2 linked regions of the Gemmatimonas phototrophica genome follow. Each later gene encodes a partner of the first gene's protein in a complex. Links are inferred from orthologs where the notes say so. Each region holds a gene or a part of one and is shown on either strand. Other genes may lie near its edges.

Region 1 (9,573 bases):
GATATAGGGCATAGAGAACCACAACAGCCCGGCATCGTCCCCAGCGGCGAGCAGGGGCACAATGTGCGGATGTTGCAGCTGGGCGGCCAGTTGGATTTCCCGCCGGAACCGCTCCACGTTGACGCCAGCCGCCAGATCGGGGGGGAGCACCTTCACGACCACGCGGCGTCCCAGGGCGATTTCCGTAGCCACGAAGACCCGGGACATGCCGGCGCCCCCCAGTTCCCGCTCTAGGCGGAACTCGGACGCGAGGGCAGCCTGCAGACGTTGTTGGAAATCGCTCACGACACGACACTCACGGAAACGGACGGCACACGGGTCCCACTGATGTTACGTCTGAAATGGTACCGATGTTACGACACCGCCGCCCAGGCGAAGGTGTCCCCCCAGCAGACGCCAGCACCCGCACCTCTCACCGTCGTGGTTGTCTCGCCTCCCCCTTTCGATATCCATCGCACCGCCCGCCTCCCACTGTCTCACCTCCCAGTCTCACCTCCCAGTCTCACCTCTCCAAAACCGGTCCGGCCCGCGCGCGATGCCTGCCCCCCGTTGACCCGGCCGCCTGGGCTGGTTAAGCTCAGGGTTCTGTTCCGTGCCGTCCCCTCCCGGGGGCGATCCACGTAGAAGTCGGAGTACGAACTCCCCGTTGGCCGACCAGCCAATGGGCTACCAACATCTGATGCCTACGATCAACCAGCTGGTCCGCCGCGCCCGAAAGGACGTGGTGGAGAAGTCCAAGGCGCCCGCGCTCAAGAGCAATCCGTTCAAGCGTGGCGTGTGCACCCGCGTCTACACCACGACGCCCAAGAAGCCCAACTCGGCGCTGCGCAAAGTTGCGCGTGTTCGTCTCACGAACCAGCTCGAAGTCACGGCGTACATCCCCGGCGAAGGCCACAACCTCCAGGAGCACTCCATCGTGCTCGTGCGCGGCGGCCGTGTGAAGGACTTGCCGGGTGTGCGTTACCACATTGTACGCGGTACGCTCGACGCCTCGGGCGTCAACGGCCGTAACCAGAGCCGGTCCAAGTACGGCACCAAGCGTCCCAAGAAGGGCGCTGCGCCCGCCGCCGGAGGTAAGAAGAAGTGAGCCGTCGCAAGAGTGCCGTAAAGCGTACCGTGCTGCCTGATGCACGCTATGACAGCCAGACCGTCTCCAAGTTCATCAACAACCTGATGATCCAGGGCAAGAAGTCCACCGCCGAAGGCATCTTCTACGGCGCCATGGACATTGTCGAGGCGAAGACCAGCCAGCCCGGCGTGGGTGTGTTCAAGCAGGCCTTGAACAACCTCAAGCCCGTCGTCGAAGTCAAGAGCCGCCGCGTTGGCGGTGCCACGTATCAGGTCCCGGTCGAGGTCCGTCAGGATCGCCGCACCGCGCTGGCCATGCGTTGGCTCATCAACTACTCGCGCGACCGTAACGAGAAGTCCATGCCCGAAAAGCTGGCCGCCGAAGTGCTGGCCGCCGCTCGCGGCGAAGGCAATGCGATCAAGAAAAAGGAAGACACCCATCGCATGGCCGAAGCCAACAAGGCCTTCGCGCACTACCGCTGGTAAATCCGGCGCCGGAGTTTCTCCCCGCCGTCAGCAGCGCCCCGGATGCATGCATCCGGGGCGCTGTTTTTTGTTGTGACAGCGCATGGAAACCCGAAGACAGATCTGTGATCCCGGACACCGCGCCCACGCCCGAATGGCCCTACTTTTCGTCCGTGTGGGACCAAGGTCCATGTCACCCTCCCGGCACAAAAATCACGCCCTGCCGATATGCCCAGAGGGAATCGGCGTTTCGCCACGGGCAATCGTTACGAAGCCGGACGAACTGTTTTGATAGCGGCCTGGAGTGTTGCGCCGCCGTACGCGTTGCGTCACGTTAGTAGAAGTGCGCGGGCCCCGATTCCGGGGTCGCGAAACGGCAAACCTGGTGAAAGCCAGGGACGCAAAGCTACAGGGCTTACTCACACCACACGGTGTGGCTGCCGGCTGAGCTACCGAACGATCACAGAGGGATCAGGTCATGCGTACTGCGAAGATGCAGTCGGTTGTTGGACAGGTACGGAGACTGGGCGGAGTCGCCGTTGGCGGTGCTCTCATGCTGCTCGCATCCTGTCGGCCGGCGGTGTCGAGCGCCACGCTCAGCGCCGATATGGGCGCGGTCACAACGGCCGACGCCATTCTGGCCAACCCGGCCCGCCGCGATGACGCCAACCGCGTCCAGATGCTCCGGACGGCCAATCGCCTTCCGCGGGTGGCCTTCCCCCGAGTACGCCCCGACTGCCTGACCCAGGGCGAAGACTTCGGATTGTGGACGGTCCGCTTTGACGGCTACGGGTGCGTGGTCGTGAGCGGCAAGGGCAATCAGGGGACGCTGGCCATGGGCCCCAAGTCGGCCGAGAAGGGATGGCAGACCCACGCCCCCATGGTGCTTGGCCCCTCGTACGGCGACCACCTCATGCTCCACGCGCGGGTGGAAACCACCGCGCAGCTGCGTGATGGACAGCCGAATCCGTGGGAAGTGGCCTGGGTTATCTGGCAGTATGAAGACGATACGCGCTTCTACTACTTCATCCCCAAGCCCAACGGCTGGGAACTGGGCAAGCGCGATCCGGCCTACCCAGGTGGCCAGCGTTTCCTGGCTTCTGGAAATCGTGAGAAATTCCCCATCGGGAAGGTCTACGATGTCACGATCGTGCAGGACGCCGACCGCATCGCCGTCTTTGTCGATGGCCGAGAGGTTGTGCGCACACGCGACGCCGAACAGCCGTACAAGAAGGGACGGATCGGCATCTATGCCGAAGACGCCGCCATCAAAGTGCACGCGGTGCGGGCGCTCTAGCCTCTTTCACCGGTCGCCGGTTGCCATCCCTCGCCAACGCGCCACACCTCACCGTGTGGCGCGTTCCTGTTGGAGGCGCCCCGCGCCCCGGAAGGTGTCGGTCACTTCACTTGGGCGGCCAATGGCCTAACCCTTAGGTTGTTGCAACTGGCACAGCGGTGACGCGCACCACATTCCCGGCGTCTATCGCGAAAGTCACGCTCCGGGTAACGTTCCAACCGCTACCGGCCCTGCCGACCTCTTCGGCTGGTCCTCGGCAACGGCGTCCCGAGGCCGGCCAGCGTACCCCTCCTCCGTCTCCGTGCTGCTCAATCTTCGTGGTCTCCAGGCGCGCCGCGGCGTCTCATGTGCGGCCGCAATTGTCGTGGCGCTGGCCAGCATGTGGTTGGCGCCAATGGCCGTCGCCCAGGCGCAGGATGCGCCTGCAGATCGGTACGCCACCGCCATGAACGTGGCCTATGCCGCCCGCCAGCGTGGTGATACCGCCAGCGCCCGCGAGTACTTTACCCGCGCCATTGCGGTCGATAGCACCCAGGCGGCGCCCCACATTGAGCTGGGCTACCTCGAGCTCGCTGGCGGCAACAAGCCCTCGGCGGCTCGCTGGTTCTCGCAGGGCGCGGCGCTCGCCCCGCAGAACGCCGATGTACGTCGGCAGTTGGGCTATGTGCTCATTGATCTGCGCCGGACTGACGACGCGATCAAGGCGCTCGAGAGCATCGGGACCACCCCCAGTGGCTACACCGATCGCGACCGGTTGGCGTTGGCGTACTTGTATGACAGCGCCACGCGGAACGCCGAAGCCCTCGAGGCGTTCCGGGCGGCCGCGCTCAGCGCCGATACCGGCGTGGCCAATCCGGCCCGACGTGCGCTGCGCGTGAAGGGGGATGTCGGGACGGTGCTCTTCTCCGAAGGCTACCTCGCCCCGTTTTACCAGTCGCGTTTCGATAACGCCATTGGCTTTGGCTTTCTGCGTCACGGCATTGAAAGCGGCGCGTCCTGGGCGCCGGCGGCCTACACGTCGTTGCGCGTGACGCGGGACAGCAAGTCTACGGGCGGCGGCGGGCAGTCGCGCGTGCTTTCCGATAACGCGGCCATCCTTGCCGGTGGGGTCCGTGTGCGCCCCTGGCACGGACCGTTATGGCTGTATGCAGAAGCGGGCGGGGCGTATTCACTTCTGACCAATGACACCACCAGCTGGCGCCGTGATGTGCGCGCCGGTGGTTATCTCATTGCCCAGGATGAGCGTCGGCTGGTACGCGATGCCAACTGGAAACTGCTCACCGACATTGCGGCCGATGTGAGCTGGTACGAACGCTTCGACAAGAACGTGATTGGCTACGCGCTGTTGCGCGAAGGCGTGCGCTTTGGCACGCCCGGCAAGCTGGCGCTCGATCTGTTTGGGCGCGGCTGGGTGGGATACGACAGCCGCGGTGACTTTTTCAACCGGGCCGCTGAGAGTGGCGGTGGTGCCGCGTTGCGGGTGGGGCCGCATTTCGTGCTGTTTACTGAAGGCATTTACGGACGATTCTTCGAGCAGCCGACGCCCGGGGTCAAGCGTCGGTATCAGGAGTGGCGTGTGACGGCCGTGTGGGGATGGCGGGCGCTCAAGCCCCTTCGTGAGGGGGGCGCACGATGACCGGTTTGGAAATGGCCGTCATTGTCATCGCGGTGTTCTACCTGATCTTTGCGATCGATGACCTGTTGTTCGATGTGACGTTCTGGTTGGGCAAGATCTTCGGCTGGTGGAAGCGCCCAACGGTGACGGTCAAGGAACTGCGTGACGTGAGCGAGTGGCGTATTGCCATCGTGACGCCCGCGTGGAAGGAAGACGACGTCATCGCGCGCATGCTCCTGTATAATCTGCCGCGACTGGACTACCAGCGGTATGACTACTGGATCGGGACGTATCAGAACGATCCGGACACTCGTCGTGAAGTGGACAAGGTGCGCGCGATCTATCCGAACGTGCGCAAGGTGACCACGACCAACGATGGCCCCACCTCCAAGGCGGACTGCGTCAACACGGTACTGCAGGCCATTGTGGAGCATGAACAGCGGGCCGGCCTGCGCTACGACCTCATCGTGTTTCATGATGTGGAGGACCTGGTGCATCCGCAGGAGCTGCGGTTGCTCAACTGGTACTTCCGCAACGATGACGTGGACTTCGTGCAATTGCCCGTGTTGTCCACGCCGCCGTTCTGGTATGACTTCGTGGCCGGTACGTACATCGACGAATTCGCCGAGATGTACACGAAGAACATGTTCGTCCGTGAGAAGGTCTGGGGCTTCGTGCCATCGGCCGGTGTGGCCACGTGTGTGCGCCGGACTGTCATTGATCAGCTCATGGAAGAGCGTAACGGGACGCCGTTCGCGACCAATTCGCTCACCGAAGACTACGATCTGGGACTTGGTCTCACGGTGCAGGGGCGTCCCACGCGGTATCTGCATCAGTACGTGCAGATCGACGAAGATGACAAGAATTCGGAAGAACTGATTGCCACGTGGGCTCCGTTCCCCCAGACGTTCCGTACCGCGGTGCGTCAGCGCACGCGCTGGATGGCCGGCATCGTGTTTCAGGGGTGGGAGCATTGGGGCTGGCCCAAGGGGCTCAGCTGGCTGCTGGCGCACGATCGTCGTGGCCCGCTGGGCTATCTCGTGGTGCTCGCCGGCTATCTGCTGCTGCTGTACTTCGTGGCGTACGAATGGGTCCGGGTGTTTTACGATCGTGGGCTTCCCGAAATGCTTGAAGAGCCATGGTTCGCGTGGCTGTTCTGGATCGGGTTGTTCTTCATGTGCAACCGCCTCATTCAGCGCGCCATCAGTACCGGCAAGCTGTACGGCTTTGGTCAGGCGCTGCTCTCGATCTTCCGGACGCCCTTCTCGAACATCGTGAACATGGTGGCCACCTTCCGGGCGGCCAATCAGTACTTCAAGTCGCGTCGCACCGGTATTCCCATGAGCTGGGACAAAACCGAACACTCATTGCCGCCGCAGGTTGGCGCACAGATGCGTCTCGGCGAGAAGCTCATCGAAGACAAGAAGCTCACCACGCAGCAGCTCGTGCTGGCGCTCAAGGAGCAGCGCGAAAAGGGTGGTCAGCTGGGCGCCATTCTGGTGAAGCAAGGTGCTGTGTCACGTGACGATGTGGAAACCGTTGTGAGGAATACCCGCGCATGAGCAAATCCCGGTGGTTGACTCCCATGCGCGGCGGCGCCCCCGCCGTGCGTGCCACGCCCAATGTGGCGGTGATCGTGGGCACCCGTCCCGAAGTCATCAAGATGGCGCCAGTGGTACGGGCGCTGCGGGCGTCCACCAGCGTGACCTGTACGGTGGTCAGCACGGGGCAGCACCGTGACCTGCTGGTGCGCGCGTTCGAAGACGTGGGGCTGGTGCCCGACATCGAGCTGTCGCTCATGACGGAGAATCAGTCGCCCAGTGCCTTTGTGGCGCGCTGCATCACCGCGCTGGACGACGTGTTTGCGCAGAACAAGCCGCAGGCGGTTCTGGTGCAAGGCGACACCAGCAGCGCCTGCGCCGGGGCCATGGCGGCCACGTGGCGCTCCATCCCCGTGGGGCATGTGGAAGCCGGCCTGCGCTCCTTCAATTTTCAGGAGCCGTTCCCGGAAGAGTTCCACCGTCGCGTGGTGGGTGTGGCAGCGCAGTGGCATTTTGCCCCCACGCCGGAGAGCCGCGACAACCTGCTGCGCGAAGGCGTCCCCATGCACCGCATCTTCATGACCGGCAATACCATTGTGGATGCCGTGAAGCAGATGGATGTGTCGCGCCCGTTCGAAAATCGCCTGCTGGATGCGGTGCCCGAGGGGCGCCTGGCGCTCGTTACGGCGCATCGGCGGGAGAACCAGGGCGAGTCCATGCGGGATATCGCCCGTGCCGTCAAGCGGCTGGTGGCGGCCGTGGCGGACTTGCAGGTGGTGCTGCCGCTGCACCCCAATCCCAATGTGCGCGGGCTTTTTCAGCAGGAGCTGGGGGATACGCCGCGGGTGCACCTGCTGGAGCCGCTCAGCTATCCCGACCTGCTGAAGGTCCTGCACAAGAGCACGATCATCCTGTCCGACTCGGGCGGATTGCAGGAGGAGGCCCCCAGTGTGGGGCGTCCCATTCTCATTTTGCGGGAACGCACCGAGCGCCCGGAAGTGGTGCAGGTGGGGGCAGGCATTCTGGTGGGTACCGATCCCGATCTCATCGTAAAGGAAGCGCTGTCCATTTTGTGCGACCCGGTGGTGTACGAGCGCATGGTCACGGTGCCCAACCCGTTTGGTGACGGCAAGGCGTCGGCCCGCATCACGGAAATCCTGGAGTCCTCGCTGTGCGAGGAAGCGGATTTGCCGGTGATGTCGATGGTGCTGTAACCTTCACGTTATGGTTGGGTCTGCTGGCATGAAACCGCAGACTGTGGGAAGTTCGCAGCAACCTGTCGCACGGTGTGGGCGCCAAGCCACACGCGATGTGGAGATGTGGGGGTGAAAGGGCAAGAAAGCCCTCTCAAAAGGTGGATAAGTCGTTTTATGGTAGAGCTCGGCATGTGGCACGGCTTATGCTTCAGTTAGGTAGCAGGTGGTCCGAACGCTCGGCGCCACAATAAACTCAGCAAGGGTTTTCCAATGCTTCGCACGTCGTCCCGTATCGCCACAACCGTTCGCCTTGCCATTGGTGTGAGCAGCGTTCTGCTTGCGTCCACCGAGGCCGCTGCGCAGACCTATAGCGATTTCGGCTCGGTGACTACCGCTCCTACGAGTGGTGTCTGTAAGAACTGGGGCAATGAGGGGTTCGGCCCGAAATCTGGTGGCCTCACCTGGTACAACGCGTACCTGCTCAACGTGCCCGAATACTTCAATTGCTGGACAAAGGCGCCAGCGGTCACCGGGTATCCGTCCAATTCAAAGCTGGCGATCCTGACGTCGACCCCCCTGCAGGTCCAGATGGATACGTTTAATCCGTTCTTCCTGCACAGCCTCAAGGTGGGATCGGGGTGGACGAACGACGCGATCCTGACGCTGAACGGCTACATGGGTGACGTCAACAACAAGACGCTGCAGTTCAGCCAGACCCTGACCAATCTTGACGCGAACGCCCCGATGGCGGATTCGTGGAAGATCGACAATCAGGGGAAGGCCATTACCTACTTTACCCTCAGCGTCAACTACAATCTTGCCGGCGCTCCAGCGTGGAATCCGGTGGATGCGAACTGTCTGTACGCGACCGCCCCAGCTGACGTGGCGAATTGCGCGGTGCCGGCGTGGGGCCAGGACCCGTACAACTCCCGCCTCTATCAGTGGCAGGTTGATCGCTCCATCGGCATGGGGGCCAATGCCCGTACGACGCTTCCCTACCAGACCATTTGGGTCGCTGGGGTTGAGACGTCTTCGGTCGTCCCCGAGCCGAGCACCTATGCCCTGATGGGCGCGGGTCTGCTGGCGCTGGGTGTGGCCTCGCGCCGCCGCCGGAAGCAGGGCTGAACATATTTTGGAAAGGGGCTGGCCAGACTGGTCGGCCCCCTGGGTAAGAACCGCGCCGTCCGGAGCTGGTCCGGACGGCGCGAAATGTTTGGAGGGGAAGCAGTTGGACGCCGAGTGGCGTATATCGGCGGTTCCCGCGGGTTGACTTCCGGCCCAGGCTCCCTCATGTTAGGTGTCTGCCCGTAAACGCCTCAAAAGGGCGTGGTCTGGCAACCCCAACGTAGTCTCGCAACACAGTCGGCGGATCTGCAGCCGACCCCTTATGGGCCACCGCGGTTTCAGGGTGGGGCGCCACGCCCGGCAGTCTTTGGGTAGGCACGCTGTTCCGGCACGGCATCGTGATGATGACGCGCTCCCGACAAGCAACGCAGCCAATTCAACGTCGCATCTGGAGTCCGCAGTTCTCTGGAAGTGGCGCGCTTGGGTCCCCACTCGTGCAGCAGCGGCGAGCGTACCCGGCGACAGCGGATGGATACCGCTCCCAATCCGGGAGGCCAGGTCCAGCCGTTTTTTTGCTGGTTCACTTTTGTTCTCTTACTGCGCTGCCCTGGCGGCGCATACCGAAAACTATGCCGCGTACCACCCCGCTCCAGCACTACCGCAACATCGGCATCATGGCCCACATCGATGCCGGCAAGACGACCACCACTGAGCGCATCCTGTATTACACAGGCAAGTCGCACAAGATTGGTGAAGTCCACGATGGCGCCGCCACCATGGACTGGATGGAACAGGAACAGGAGCGCGGCATCACGATCACGTCGGCCGCGACGACCTGCTTCTGGATGCGTCATGGCCAGGCCCACGACAAGGGCGCGGGTCCGGAATTCCGCATCAACATCATCGACACCCCGGGCCACGTGGACTTCACCGTCGAAGTGGAGCGTTCGCTCCGCGTGCTCGACGGCGCCGTCACGCTGCTCGACTCGGTGGCCGGTGTAGAGCCGCAGACGGAAACGGTATGGCGTCAGGCCGACCGGTACCGTGTGCCGCGCATGATTTTCTCGAACAAGATGGATCGGGTGGGCGCGAACTTCGATCGCTGCCTGGCCATGATCCGTGATCGCCTGAGCAAGCGCGCGTTCCCGCTGCAGCTGCCGGTGGGTTCGGGCGAAACGTTCACGGGCCACATCGACGTGCTCGAGCGCAAGCAGTACATCTTCCACGACGAGACGATGGGCAAGACGTTCTCGGTGGTCGATGTGCCGGCCGAGTTCAAGGACGCCTGCGAGCTCGCGCGTCACGAGGCCATTGAAGCGGCCGTCG
Region 2 (11,495 bases), 1.7 Mb from region 1 along the record:
CGTGCTGTACCGACGCTTCCGTCACCCGGACCTCCACGACGTCGTCGCGGGTCGGCAGTTCAAACATGGTGTCGAGGAGTGTTTCCTCAAGAATGGCGCGCAGGCCGCGCGCCCCGGTACCGCGCTTGAGAGCCTTGGCGGCCACCGCGCGCAGCGCCGATTCCTCAAACGTGATCTTCACTTCCTCGAGGTCGAAGAGGCGCTGATACTGCTTGGTCAACGCGTTCTTCGGTTCCTTGAGAATGCTCACGAGCGTATCCTCGTCGAGCGCCTCGAGCGGCACGCACACCGGCAGGCGGCCCACCAACTCGGGGATGATCCCAAACCGGAGCAGGTCGTCCGGCTCCACTTCGGCAAACGGCGTCTTGGGAGTGGTCTGCTTGATCGAGACCACCTTGCTGTCGCCCTTCTTGGCATCAAAGCCGAGCTGACGCTTGCCCGTGCGGGCTTCGATGATCTTTTCGAGCCCATCGAAGGCGCCACCGCAGATGAACAGGATGTCCTTGGTGTTGATCTGGATGTATTCCTGCTGCGGGTGCTTGCGGCCGCCCTGCGGCGGGACGCTGGCGACGGTGCCCTCAAGAATCTTGAGCAGCGCCTGCTGCACCCCTTCACCCGACACGTCGCGCGTAATGCTCGGGTTCTCCGACTTCCGCGCGATTTTGTCGATTTCGTCGATGTAGACGATGCCGCGCTCGCATTCGGCGACATTGAAGTCGCCCGCCTGCAGCAGCCGCACCAGAATGTTCTCCACGTCCTCGCCCACGTACCCCGCTTCGGTCAGCGTGGTCGCATCGGCAATGGTAAACGGCACGTCGAGGATACGGGCCAGGGTCTGTGCCAACAGCGTCTTGCCGGTGCCGGTGGGCCCGATGAGCAAGATGTTGGACTTGTCCAGCTCCACATCGTCTTCGCGGGCCGTGCCGGCGGCGTTGATGCGCTTGTAGTGGTTGTATACCGCCACCGACAACGCCTTCTTGGCCTGATCCTGTCCGATGACGTACGAATCGAGGATGTTCTTGATCTCACGCGGGGTAGGAACCTGCGTGATCGATTCCGCGACCTCGCGTTCTTCGTCCTCGGCGAGAATTTCGTTGCAGAGGGCAATGCACTCGTTGCAGATATAGACCGAGGGCCCCGAAATGAACTTCCGGACGGCGTCCTTGGACTTTCCGCAAAAAGAGCAGCGCAGATGCTTGTCGTGGGACATGGCGATCCGGTACGGTGAGCGGACGGGGTCTCAGGCAGGCCCCGCACAGCATTGGGACATGCAGCGCGACACGGCTGCACGGATGGTAGAGTTAACCCCGCAGGCTACGCAGGGTCAAGCGAAACGGCTTCCTTGAGAGTGTCGGCACCCTCCCGGAAAAACACGAGCCGGGTCAAGTTGGTGTCAGGGGCTTCACGATGGCGTTACCGACCGGGCCGCCCCACTTTGTCCCCTCCCCCGTTTTACCCCGCACCCCGTCACAGGGTACCAAAGGTTCCGTATGTGGCCCTTTGAAGGCTTCTTGTTCGTCCATGTCACCACCGGCGCGGTGGGGTTGCTCCTCTTTTGGATCCCCGTGCTTGGGAAAAAGGGGAGCCCGACCCACCGGAAGTTCGGGGAATGGTATGCCCGGCTCATGTTGGTGACCGCCAGCATGGCCATTGGCATGGCAAGTACCACCCTGCTGTCCCCCATCGTCACCCACCCCAAACAGGTGGCGCTCAATTGGCCCCAGTCGCGGATTGAGGGGATTTTTGGTTGGATGATGCTGTACCTCGCCATCATGACCATCCATCTGGTCTGGCATGGGATCGCCACCATCCGGAACAAGAAGAACCACCCGGCCAACCGGCACTGGGCCAATGTGTCCCTGAACGTGTTCACGATCTTTGCCGCCCTCGTGTGCGCCTATCGGGGGTGGCTCATCAATGAGACGCTCATGATGGGCTTCTCGCTGGTGGGCATTGCGTCGGGGCTGACCAATCTGTGGTTCATCTATACCCCTGAGCCCAGTCGCATTGCGTACCAGCTGGAGCACATCAAGAGCATCGTGGGGTCCGGTATCTCCGTGTATACCGCATTCATGGCGTTCGGTTTTGTGCGGCTCAACCCCGGCAACGCGCTCAATCCCAAAATGTGGGCCATCCCACTCGGTGTGGGATTGGTGATCATCATCTACCAGCAGACACGTCTGCGCCTGGCCTTCCGCCGGCCGCGCTCTGCACCGGCTGGCGCGACCAGCAAGGCCTGAGACACCCGTGACCCCTCCCCAACCGGATTCAACGGCTCCGGGGCCTCTCTGGCGCCCGCCGGCGCCTACGCCGCGCCCACCGGTTCCTTCACTGTTGCGCCTCATGTGGCGCCGGGAAAAGGACCTGCTCAGCCTTTTGCCGGATCTCGCCTATCGCGAGATGATCACCCCTCTTGGCTACACCCGGCGGGGGATCCTGCTCGTCAACGATCCGGTCTGGGTGAACCGCATTCTCACCGACCACGACACCTTCCCCAAGAACGACCTGTTCGTGGAGGCGTTGGAAGATCTCGTGGGGAACTCCATGTTCGTCACCAGTGGCGATACCTGGCGGCGGCAGCGGAAGATGGTGGACCCCGCGTTCTCGCATATGCGCATCAATCGCGCCTTCGACTTCATGGCGGCTGCGGTAGACGACTACGAGCATCGGTTGGAAGAGCAGGCCGCCGGTGCGCAGCCGTTTTCACTTGATGCCGCCATGAGCCACCTCACGGCCGATGTCATTACGCGCACGATCTTCTCGGTGCCGCTGGGAGGCGAAGCGTCGCAGGAGGTCTTTGATGACTTCATGCGCTTCGAACGGCAGGTGGGGAGCATCGATATCAAGCGCATGCTGTGGGACAGGCCCTGGTCGCCGCACCAGCAGCCGGAGCCTGTGCGGAAGGCCTGCGCCCGCATTCGCATGCATCTGGGTACCATGCTCGATGAACGCCTCAAGCACCCGGAGTTCGACGATATCGCCGGGGCCATTCTCGAGGCGCGCGACGCCGAAACGGGTGAGCCCTTCGATCGGGAAGGGCTGATCGACCAGCTGGGGGTGTTCTTCCTGGCTGGGCACGAGACCACGGCGAGTTCCTTGACCTGGGCGTTTTTCATTCTGTCGCAACGTCCCGATCTCGCCGCCCGCATTCGCGCCGAGGTAGCGGAGGTTGTGGGTGACGGTCCCGTGCTGCTTGAGCACACGAAGCGTCTGCCATTTGTTCGCAATTTCTTCCGCGAAGTGCTGCGCCTCTACCCGCCCATTACGTTTCTGCCGCGTGTGGCCGGCAAGGACACGGAGATCGACGGCCGCAAGGTCAAGCGCGGAACCATGCTCATGATTGCGCCGTGGAGCATGCATCGACACGAAAAGCTGTGGGATATGCCGGACCGTTTTGATCCCGACCGGTTTCTTCCGGAGCGGGAATCGAAGCAGGTGCCAGGTTCGTACCTGCCGTTCGGCGCCGGGCCGCGCATTTGTGTAGGGGCCGCGTTCGCCACCATTGAAACGGCGCTGATCATCGCCCGGCTGGTGCGCCGGTTTGACTTCACCACACTGCATCCGGAGACGGTGCGGCCGTACGCCCGCCTCACCACCAGGCCGGCAACGGAAATCCAGATGCGGGTGACCGCCCGCTAACGACACAACGGCCCCGCACGAACAGTGCGGGGCCGTTGTGTTTGCCTCGTTGTCGCGAGGTCGTACGGTGTTACTTGGTGGCCGGAACCAGTTCCGCCTGATGCTGAATGACGTTGTCCACCAGACCGTACACCTTGGCATCTTCGGCGCTCATGAAGCGGTCACGATCCGTGTCGCGCTCAATCTGCTCCACCGGACGGTTGGTGTGCTTGGCCATGAGTTCGTTCATCTTCGAACGGAGATACAGGATTTCCTTGGCCTGAATCTCAATGTCCGACGCCGAGCCACCGCCACCGTTCTGCGACGGCTGGTGAATCATGATGCGGCTGTGCGGAAGCGCGCTGCGGTGACCGGCGGCGCCGGCGCAGAGCAGGAACGCGCCCATGGAAGCCGCCATACCCATGCACGTGGTGTGCACGGGGGCCTTGATGAACTGCATCGTGTCGTACATCGCGAGGCCGGCCGAGACCGAGCCACCCGGGGAGTTGATGTACAGGTGAATGGGCTTCTCGGGGTTGTCCGCCTCGAGGAAGAGCATCTGCGCAATGATGATGTTCGCGACGTCGTCGTTGATCGGCGAGCCGAGGAACACGATGCGATCCATCAACAGGCGCGAGAAGATGTCATACGTGCGCTCGCCACGGCTCGAGCGCTCGATGATGTACGGCATGTAGATCGATGCCATGCTTCGTTCTCCTTACGGGTAACTGCGGAGACGGAGGCTTACGCCGCCGTCACGGGATTCTTCTCGAGCAACCAGGCGAACACGCGCTCTTCGGTCACTTCGCGTTCAATTTCCTGGAGCTTTCCCTGCTTCTGGAGCTGCGCGTACACCTGACCGGGATCGGCGTTCCGGGCCTTGGCCAGATCTTCCACGCGTGCGTCCACTTCGGCCGCGCTGGCGGCGAGAGACTCACGTTCAGCAATGGTGTCGATGATCAGGTCACGACGCACCTGATTCTCGGCCATCGGCATGAATTCCTTGGCAAACGTCTGCTTCTGGGCGTCGGGCACGCCGTACATCTGCATGTACCCGTCCACCAGTTGCATGACCCACGCCTTGGGCACGTCAAACGGGTTGGCCTCGACGATCTGCTTGATGAGCTGGCCGCGCACGTCGGCATCCGACTCGCGCTTGCTGTGCTCACCCATGTCCACACGCACGGCGGCGCGCAGGGCGTCGATGGTGTCGAAGTCGCCGATTTCGCGAGCGAAGGCGTCGTCGAGCGCCGGCAGCGCCTTGCGCTTGACGTCCTTGACAACGACCCGCACCAGCTTGGACACGCCGCGCTGCGTCTCGTCGGGGAAATCATCGGGCCAGCGCACCGACTTCTCGTTGGTGGCGCCAGGGGCCGTTTCCATGACCAGCTCTTCGATCCCGGCAATGGCCTGACCGCCGCCGAGCACGAGGCGGTATTCCTTGCCCTCGGGAAGCGAACCGTCTGCTTCGGCGGTGGAAAGCAGCACGGTGACCATGTCACCTTCCGCGGCCTTGTCTTCCACCGGCGTCCACTCCGCCTTCTGTTCGCGCAGGCGTTCGATTTGCTCTTCGATCAGCTCGTCGGTGACGGCCGTTTCGGTGCGCGTCACGGCAAAACCGTCGAGCTTGTCGAGGGCCAGTTCCGGACGCACTTCGCAGTGCAGTTCGAACTCGAGCGCCTGGCCGGGCTCGGCCTTGACGTCGTGCACATGCGGCTGCGCGGCGAGCTTGAGCCCTTCGCGTTCGATCGCTTCGCGGAAGGCCTCGTTGATCACGAGCTCAATGGCTTCCTGGCGCACGGCCTCGGGAAACTTCTTGCGCACCATGGATGGCGGGGCCTTGCCGGGACGGAAGCCCGGCAGGCGGACCTGCGTCGCGTACTTGCGCGCCGCCTGGTCTTCGTAGGATGCCACGGTGTCGGCCGGCACCGTGATCTGCAGGCGCCGCGAGACACCAGCGGTCTCGGTCGGAGTGATTGTGATGTTCATCCCGAACAATCTAGTGGGGGAAGGGAGCGGAAGTAGACCCCCACCGGGCAGCGATTACACCGGCTGCAGGGTGGGGGCAGGGGAGGGCGCCGCCCGTTTGGCGGGGACCCCCCCAATCAGCTCGGCCACGATCTTGCCCGAGGAAATCACGCCGGGGAGGCCAGCTCCCGGGTGGGTGCCGGCGCCACAGAAATACAGGTTCGGGATGTCCTTGCTCTGGTTGTGCGGGCGCATGTAGGCCGACTGCGTGAGCACTGGCTCGGGACCGAAGGCGCTGCCCATGTAGCTGTTGAGCGTGGATTCGAAATAGCGCGGGTCGATGCGGCGTTCGGTCACGATGTGCTTCTGCAGGTCGGGCACGTAGCGATCTTCGAGGTACTGCATGATGCGATCGCGGTAACGCTGGCTCACCGCTTCCCAGTCGGTATTGCTCCCCAGATGCGGCACGGGGGAGAGCACGTACCAGCAATCGTGCCCCGGCGGCGCCAGCGACGGGTCGGTGGCAGTCGGGCGGTGCAGGTACAACGAGAAATCGTCGGACAGAATCTTCTTTTCGAAGATGTCTTCGAGCAGATGCTTGTAGCGCGGGCCCATGATGATCTCATGGTGCGCGATGTTGTCATACTTGCGGTTGGTGCCGAAGTAGATGACGAACAGCGACATGCTGTGGCGCAGGTTCTCCACCTTCCGGTTGGGCATGCTGGGACGCACGGCTGGTGGCAGCAACGTGCGGTACGCCTGTGCGAGATCTCCGTTGCACACCACCGCATCAGACTTGAGTTGCTGCCCATTCTTGAGCTTCACGCCACTGGCCCGACGCTTCTCGTCCACCAGGATTTCCTGCACTTCGCTTTCGTAGCGAATCTCGCCGCCAAGATCTTCGAAGGCCTGCACCAGGGCGCGCACGAGTGCACCCGTGCCTCCCATGGCAAACATCACGCCCCACTGCTGTTCCAGCTTGTGGATGAGTGCGTACACGCTGGACGAACGAAACGGATTGCCGCCCACCAGGAGTGGGTGGAAGGAGAAGACCTGCCGCAGGCGCTCGTCCTTGATGTATTTCCCGGCCAGCCCCGCCACGGAGACATCGGCGCGCATGCGAATGAGATCGGGCACGACGCGCAACATCGAACCCATCGTCAGGAACGGCTTGTCGATGAGCGACATGCCGGTGTTGAAAATGTCCCACGCTTTTTCACGGAACCGCTGGTAGCCCTGCACGTCACGCGGCGAGAATTCGCCCACCTGACGAACGAGGTCTTCCTTGTCACCGTTGTAGTGGAACACCGACCCGTCTTCGAACCGGATGTTGTAAAACGGATTCAGCAGCACCAGCTTGATGTAGTCCTCGGTTTTCTTCCCGGTCAGTGCGAACAGTTCGTCCAGCACCCACGGCGCCGTGATGATGGTGGGACCGGCGTCGAAGCTGAAACCGTCCTGTTCGAAGACGTAGGCACGGCCGCCCGCCTTGTCGAGCTTCTCGACAATCGTGACCTGGTGCCCCTGGGCCTGCAGGCGAATGGCGGCGGCGAGGCCGCCAAATCCGCTACCGATGACAACAATGCGCATAACCGAAGTGCTCTGAGGGATCGTGACGCCTGCGGGATGCGTGCTTAACGCTTCAGCAGGACGGCAATGTGCCAGAGGTGAATGACCATTGCGCACAACATCGCAACGGCAAACCCCTCGGGTGACGGATCGGGACGACGATGAAAGATCATGGCCGCCACGAGCGAACCGCCGGCGCCAAGAAACGAAACAATGCGGGCGATGTTGGGCCGCCCCAGCACCGAGTCGGGGTTGCGCCGCTGCCAGATCACCAGCACCAGCGCCTCTACCGCAATGAGGACGAGAATGCCGATGGGCAGTGCATCGGAATCGAAGATGGGAACGAGGCGATCCATACCGCAGTCGTAAAGGCTAACGCACACCAATCGTGCTGTGTGCCCGGAAAACCCCTATGGGGTCGTGGACGAATTGCAAACGGCCGGGCTGGGGCCCGGCCGTTCTGGTACAGACTGCCCAGTCTATGGTTATCGGGAACTGAGCGCGCCGTCGCCAACCCGGCTCAACGGAGCGGTGCCAAGGCTGGTCAGCGGCGCGGGGTCGTTGCGAAGCGCCGCCCAGAGCGGCACCACCATGGCAATGGTTCCGAGCACGCCGGCCGGGACCATGTCCCAGCGGAAGCAGATCGCCAGCGGCAGCAGGCCGTTGATGGCGTACAGCGCAATCGGGAGGCGGTGCGGGGACACCTTGGCCACCCATTCCGACGGCGGGATGACCATGAGCATTACGCGGGCTACGATGATTCCGGTGAGGAGCCACCCCAGCCAGTTGGTGATTGGCATGCCGAAGAAGATCGGGTTGCCGATCGCCTGCTCGAAGGCGCTCCGGTTGGAGAGATCGCCGATCTGCCAAAACCAGTGATTGGTCTTCACCATCGCCGGGTCCATCGACACATCCCACAGCGTGAGCACTACGCCGCCGACGAAGGCCCACCACCACTTCGACGTGTTGTCATCCTTGGCCGGCAGGAAGCGCCCGCAAATGGCCAGCGAGGCGACCAGCATGTAGAACCACGACGTCGGGATGTTGAACGGCACGCGTTCAAACAACTTGTAGCCAAGCTGACTGGTGTACTCGTACGCGCCGAACGGATAGTCGGTGACCGTGCCTGCGTACTCCGACGTAAAGGCCAGCACAAAAGAGATGCCGAAGGTAATCAATGCCTTCCGCATGCCCACGGCGTACGCCAGAAACGCGAGGCCGGAGATGGCGCCCAGCGTCACCGTCGTGGCGCCCCCGTACGCGTACCCCATGGCCATCACCTTCTGGTTCTGGGGTTCCTGGAGCCAGTCCGGATAGGGCGGGAGGAGAAAGGTCGCGAAGGCGAACGCCGAAAACGCGCTGAAGAACAGATGGCCCAGCAGCGTGATCGAGGCGATCTTGAACAGCGTCGACTTCGAGGTGTCCTGCAGATCCGTATAAGGGGTCATACCTACTGCACCTCAGGCGAGACGGACGAGCGCGTCGGCGTTGGACGACGCGGTGTTGGGTTCCCACACGATGCGCGGGCCGTGGCCCAGCGCCGACAGGTCGGGCGTGGGCGCACGATAGCGCCACGCATTCCACAGGATGCCCACGCGCGCCAGGCGGCCGATTCGCGCCCGCGACGAAATGGTGTCGTAGCCCTGTGCCTCGATCGCGGACAGAATACCGGCATAGCCGTTGGCGCAGGCCGCCGCACACCGCTGGGCATCCGCTTCCAACAGGGCAATGCCCGGCATGGCCGCTGCATACAGCGCGCGGGCGCGGCTCACCTCGAAGGCCATGAGCTTGGCCCACGACGGATTCCGCGCCAGCGACGGGTCGCGGGACAGCACGTCCTGGGCGGTCAGTCCGAAGCGGGCCATGTCCTCGGCCGGCAGGTAGCAGCGCCCGCGGTGGGCATCTTCACCCACATCCCGCAGGATATTGGTGAGTTGCATGGCGGTGCCAAGGGTACGCGCATACTGGATTGCCTTGGTACGCATGGCGGGCCCGGCCGGTACGCCAAAGACGTAGGTGCACATCTCACCCACCGAACTGGCCACCCCTTCGCAGTACTGCTCAAGCTCAGGCCACGTGGCGTAGGTGTGCGCTTCGAGGTCGCGCCCCACCCCATCCAGCAATTCGAACAGGGGATCCGGCGCCACATCGTAGGCCCGGGTGACCCACGCCATTTCACGAAAAATCGGGCCAGCCGGGCGCCCATCAAGGGCCGCCTGCAACTGATCACGGTAGCCGTCGAGCTCGATCCGTAACGCGCCGAGATTGTCGTGATCCGCCTGATCGACCAAGTCGTCAGCGACGCGGCAGAATGCGTACAGGGCATAAGCCGCACGACGCTTCTCTGGGGGCAGCAGCTTGCTGGCCAGCGAAAAGGTGCGGGCATGAGCCATGGTGATACGGGCGCACTCCGCCGCATCGTTGAGCGAAGCGGGTGCGATCATGCCACCGAACTCGGGAGACGCCGAGATTTCATCGAAGCGATGTGAGGCAGGGATGAGGATGGCACACACATGGACGCGGAATCGGATGAGCCGTCCGGCACGAGCTTAACGCCGGACGCCGCCTCGGGTTCCTGCGGATTATGGCAGGGTCGCGGTAGGACACAGGGCATAATAATGAACCTGCGACCGCTTGGTCCAACTGTCAACATAGGCTGACACCTTGTCTGTCAACTTTTTGTGACAATAGTGTGGCAGTCAGGGCTCAGCGTCGGGCGACGGGGAGCCGTTAGGCAGGTACGACCTCGAGGTCGGGCATTCCCCGATGCCCTCAATTCGGTCCACCCGCCTCTGTTCTGCTTCCCGCGGGCAGTGGCCGCCGAGCGATGCCGCTTGACGGAGGCTGTCCCCGGGTTCACGTTGGCGGATCTGGCAGATCAGCTTGCCGACCGGTACACCCCATTACCATTCGGGATCCCGGGCGCAGCCCTTTGTCATTCCCGCCAAGTACCAGGCCCGACTCCCCAGTGCCTGCTCGATGACGCCGTATATCACGTTTCTGCTGTATCTCTCCGCCATCGTCGGCTTTGTCGGCCTGGCGCTGACCCTGAACGCGTTGTTGGGCCCCAAGCCCGCCGCGACGTCCACCAAGCTCGAACCCTTCGAGTGTGGCGCGACGCCCGTGGATATCCTCAACGTCAAAGCGGTCCCCATCAAGTATTACGCGGTGGCGATCGCGTTTCTGCTGTTCGATCTCGAAACGATGTTTCTGTTCATCTGGACCCTGGGCGCACGGCCGCTCTCAGGGTTCATGGTGTTCACGTTCTTCTTGTTTACGGCTTTGCTGGTGCTGTGCCTGCTCTACGTCTACAAGGCGCGCATCCTCGAAGCGGTGACGGAGTAGTCGATGTACGGGAAGCGCCTCCCCATTGTCGATGCGGCCGGACGGGCTGTCTCGACCGGTCCCGCCGTTGAGCCTCAGGCCAAGGCGGCCACGTTCGAGTACCTGACCACCCGGAAAGACGAACTGGTTGGCTGGGCCCGCAAGTTCTCGCTCTTTCCCTATCCATTCGTAACAGCCTGCTGCGCCATGGAATTCATGGCCGTCAGCTCGTCCAACTACGACACCGATCGCTTCGGTGCCGCGCTCCCGCGCTTCTCACCCAGACAGGCCGACTTGCTGATGGTGGTCGGGACCGTGACGCAGAAGCAGGCGCCCATTCTGCTCAAGGTGTACGAGCAGATGTGTGAACCCAAATGGGTCATGGCATTCGGGGTCTGTGCCAGTACGGGCGGCTTCTACCAGAACTATGCCTCGCTGCCGGGGATCGATCGCATCATTCCCGTGGACATCTACGTCCCGGGTTGTCCGCCTCGGCCCGAGATGGTCATCGATGGCATCATGCGGTTGCAGGAGAAGATCGCCAACGGGCGACATCCTATCATCAACGAACAATTCTGATCGTGACCGCCCCGATCTTTGAACTGCTGCAACAGCAGCTGGTCCCGGCGGATGCCGACGCGGCGTCCACCACGGCGGCAGCAGACGCAACGACACCGCCGGTGCGCTCACTGGGGGTGCAGCATGGCGTGCTGGTGCTGGCCATCACGCCGGCGGCGCTGCTGCCTTTGGCGCAGCGTCTCCGCGACGAGTTCACGTTTGATCTGTTTCTCGACGTGACGGCCGTGGACTGGCCGGGTGAGGCACTCCGCTTTGAGGTCGTGCATCACTTCTATTCCACCACGCACAAGGCACGGGTCCGACTCAAGATCCGCGTGCCGGAGAGCGACCCCACGGTGGAGTCCCTGACGTCGCTTTATGGATCGGCGGGCTATATGGAGCGCGAGTGCCATGACATGTATGGCATCGTGTTCCGGGGCAATCCCGATCTCCGTCCC

What was found.
Region 2: the proteins of rpsG (region 1) and tig are in contact, whole or in part, in a crystal structure (PDB 3GTY), measured with the Thermotoga maritima proteins. The link is inferred for Gemmatimonas phototrophica from one-to-one orthologs. Residues at the interface, in WP_004081843.1 of Thermotoga maritima: Lys34, Lys52, Lys55, Glu59, Arg62, Gln63, Glu66, Asn67, Lys69, Val71, Arg95, Ala109, Lys110, Lys111, Gly112, Arg113, Pro114, Glu117, Glu121, Ile124, Ala125, Tyr127, Asn128, Asn129, Thr130, Gly131, Lys135, Asp139, Arg142, Met143; in WP_004081061.1 of Thermotoga maritima: Glu122, Val124, Val129, Leu130, Tyr133, Glu188, Gly259, Ile262, Tyr263, Glu266, Ser270, Glu273, Gln274, Glu277, Arg308, Gln311, Ile312, Ser315, Tyr316, Glu325, Arg329, Arg336, Leu363, Phe366, Trp367, Arg373, Leu377, Arg381, Leu384, Glu387.

Annotation. Positions count from the first base shown.
Region 1 is NZ_CP011454.1:1,233,652-1,243,224, forward strand. What follows is about bases 1-2,818. They hold rpsG (30S ribosomal protein S7), read left to right. Parts: upstream 1-1,083; coding sequence 1,084-1,554; downstream 1,555-2,818. Other genes in these bases: GEMMAAP_RS05100 (serine/threonine-protein kinase), read right to left, coding at 1-285; rpsL (30S ribosomal protein S12), read left to right, coding at 680-1,087; GEMMAAP_RS05115 (LamG domain-containing protein), read left to right, coding at 2,012-2,818. Outside these bases: more of GEMMAAP_RS05115, read left to right, coding at 2,819-2,830; GEMMAAP_RS05120 (tetratricopeptide repeat protein), read left to right, coding at 3,132-4,466; GEMMAAP_RS05125 (glycosyltransferase), read left to right, coding at 4,463-6,007; wecB (non-hydrolyzing UDP-N-acetylglucosamine 2-epimerase), read left to right, coding at 6,004-7,200; GEMMAAP_RS20810 (PEP-CTERM sorting domain-containing protein), read left to right, coding at 7,453-8,307; fusA (elongation factor G), read left to right, coding at 8,877-9,573.
Region 2 is NZ_CP011454.1:2,889,418-2,900,912, reverse strand. The notes cover bases 3,486-6,478. They hold tig (trigger factor), read right to left. Parts: upstream 5,608-6,478; coding sequence 4,363-5,607; downstream 3,486-4,362. Other genes in these bases: GEMMAAP_RS12265 (phytoene desaturase), read right to left, coding at 5,662-6,478; GEMMAAP_RS12275 (ATP-dependent Clp protease proteolytic subunit), read right to left, coding at 3,710-4,324; GEMMAAP_RS12280 (cytochrome P450), read left to right, coding at 3,486-3,639. Also shown: ATP-dependent Clp protease ATP-binding subunit ClpX, read right to left, coding at 1-1,210; GEMMAAP_RS12285 (hypothetical protein), read left to right, coding at 1,491-2,240; more of GEMMAAP_RS12280, read left to right, coding at 2,248-3,485; more of GEMMAAP_RS12265, read right to left, coding at 6,479-7,176; GEMMAAP_RS12260 (hypothetical protein), read right to left, coding at 7,221-7,511; GEMMAAP_RS12255 (carotenoid biosynthesis protein), read right to left, coding at 7,641-8,603; GEMMAAP_RS12250 (phytoene/squalene synthase family protein), read right to left, coding at 8,616-9,599; GEMMAAP_RS12245 (NADH-quinone oxidoreductase subunit A), read left to right, coding at 10,135-10,500; GEMMAAP_RS12240 (NADH-quinone oxidoreductase subunit B), read left to right, coding at 10,504-11,058; GEMMAAP_RS12235 (NADH-quinone oxidoreductase subunit C), read left to right, coding at 11,061-11,495. UniProt on the Bacillus subtilis protein: Involved in protein export. Acts as a chaperone by maintaining the newly synthesized protein in an open conformation. Functions as a peptidyl-prolyl cis-trans isomerase.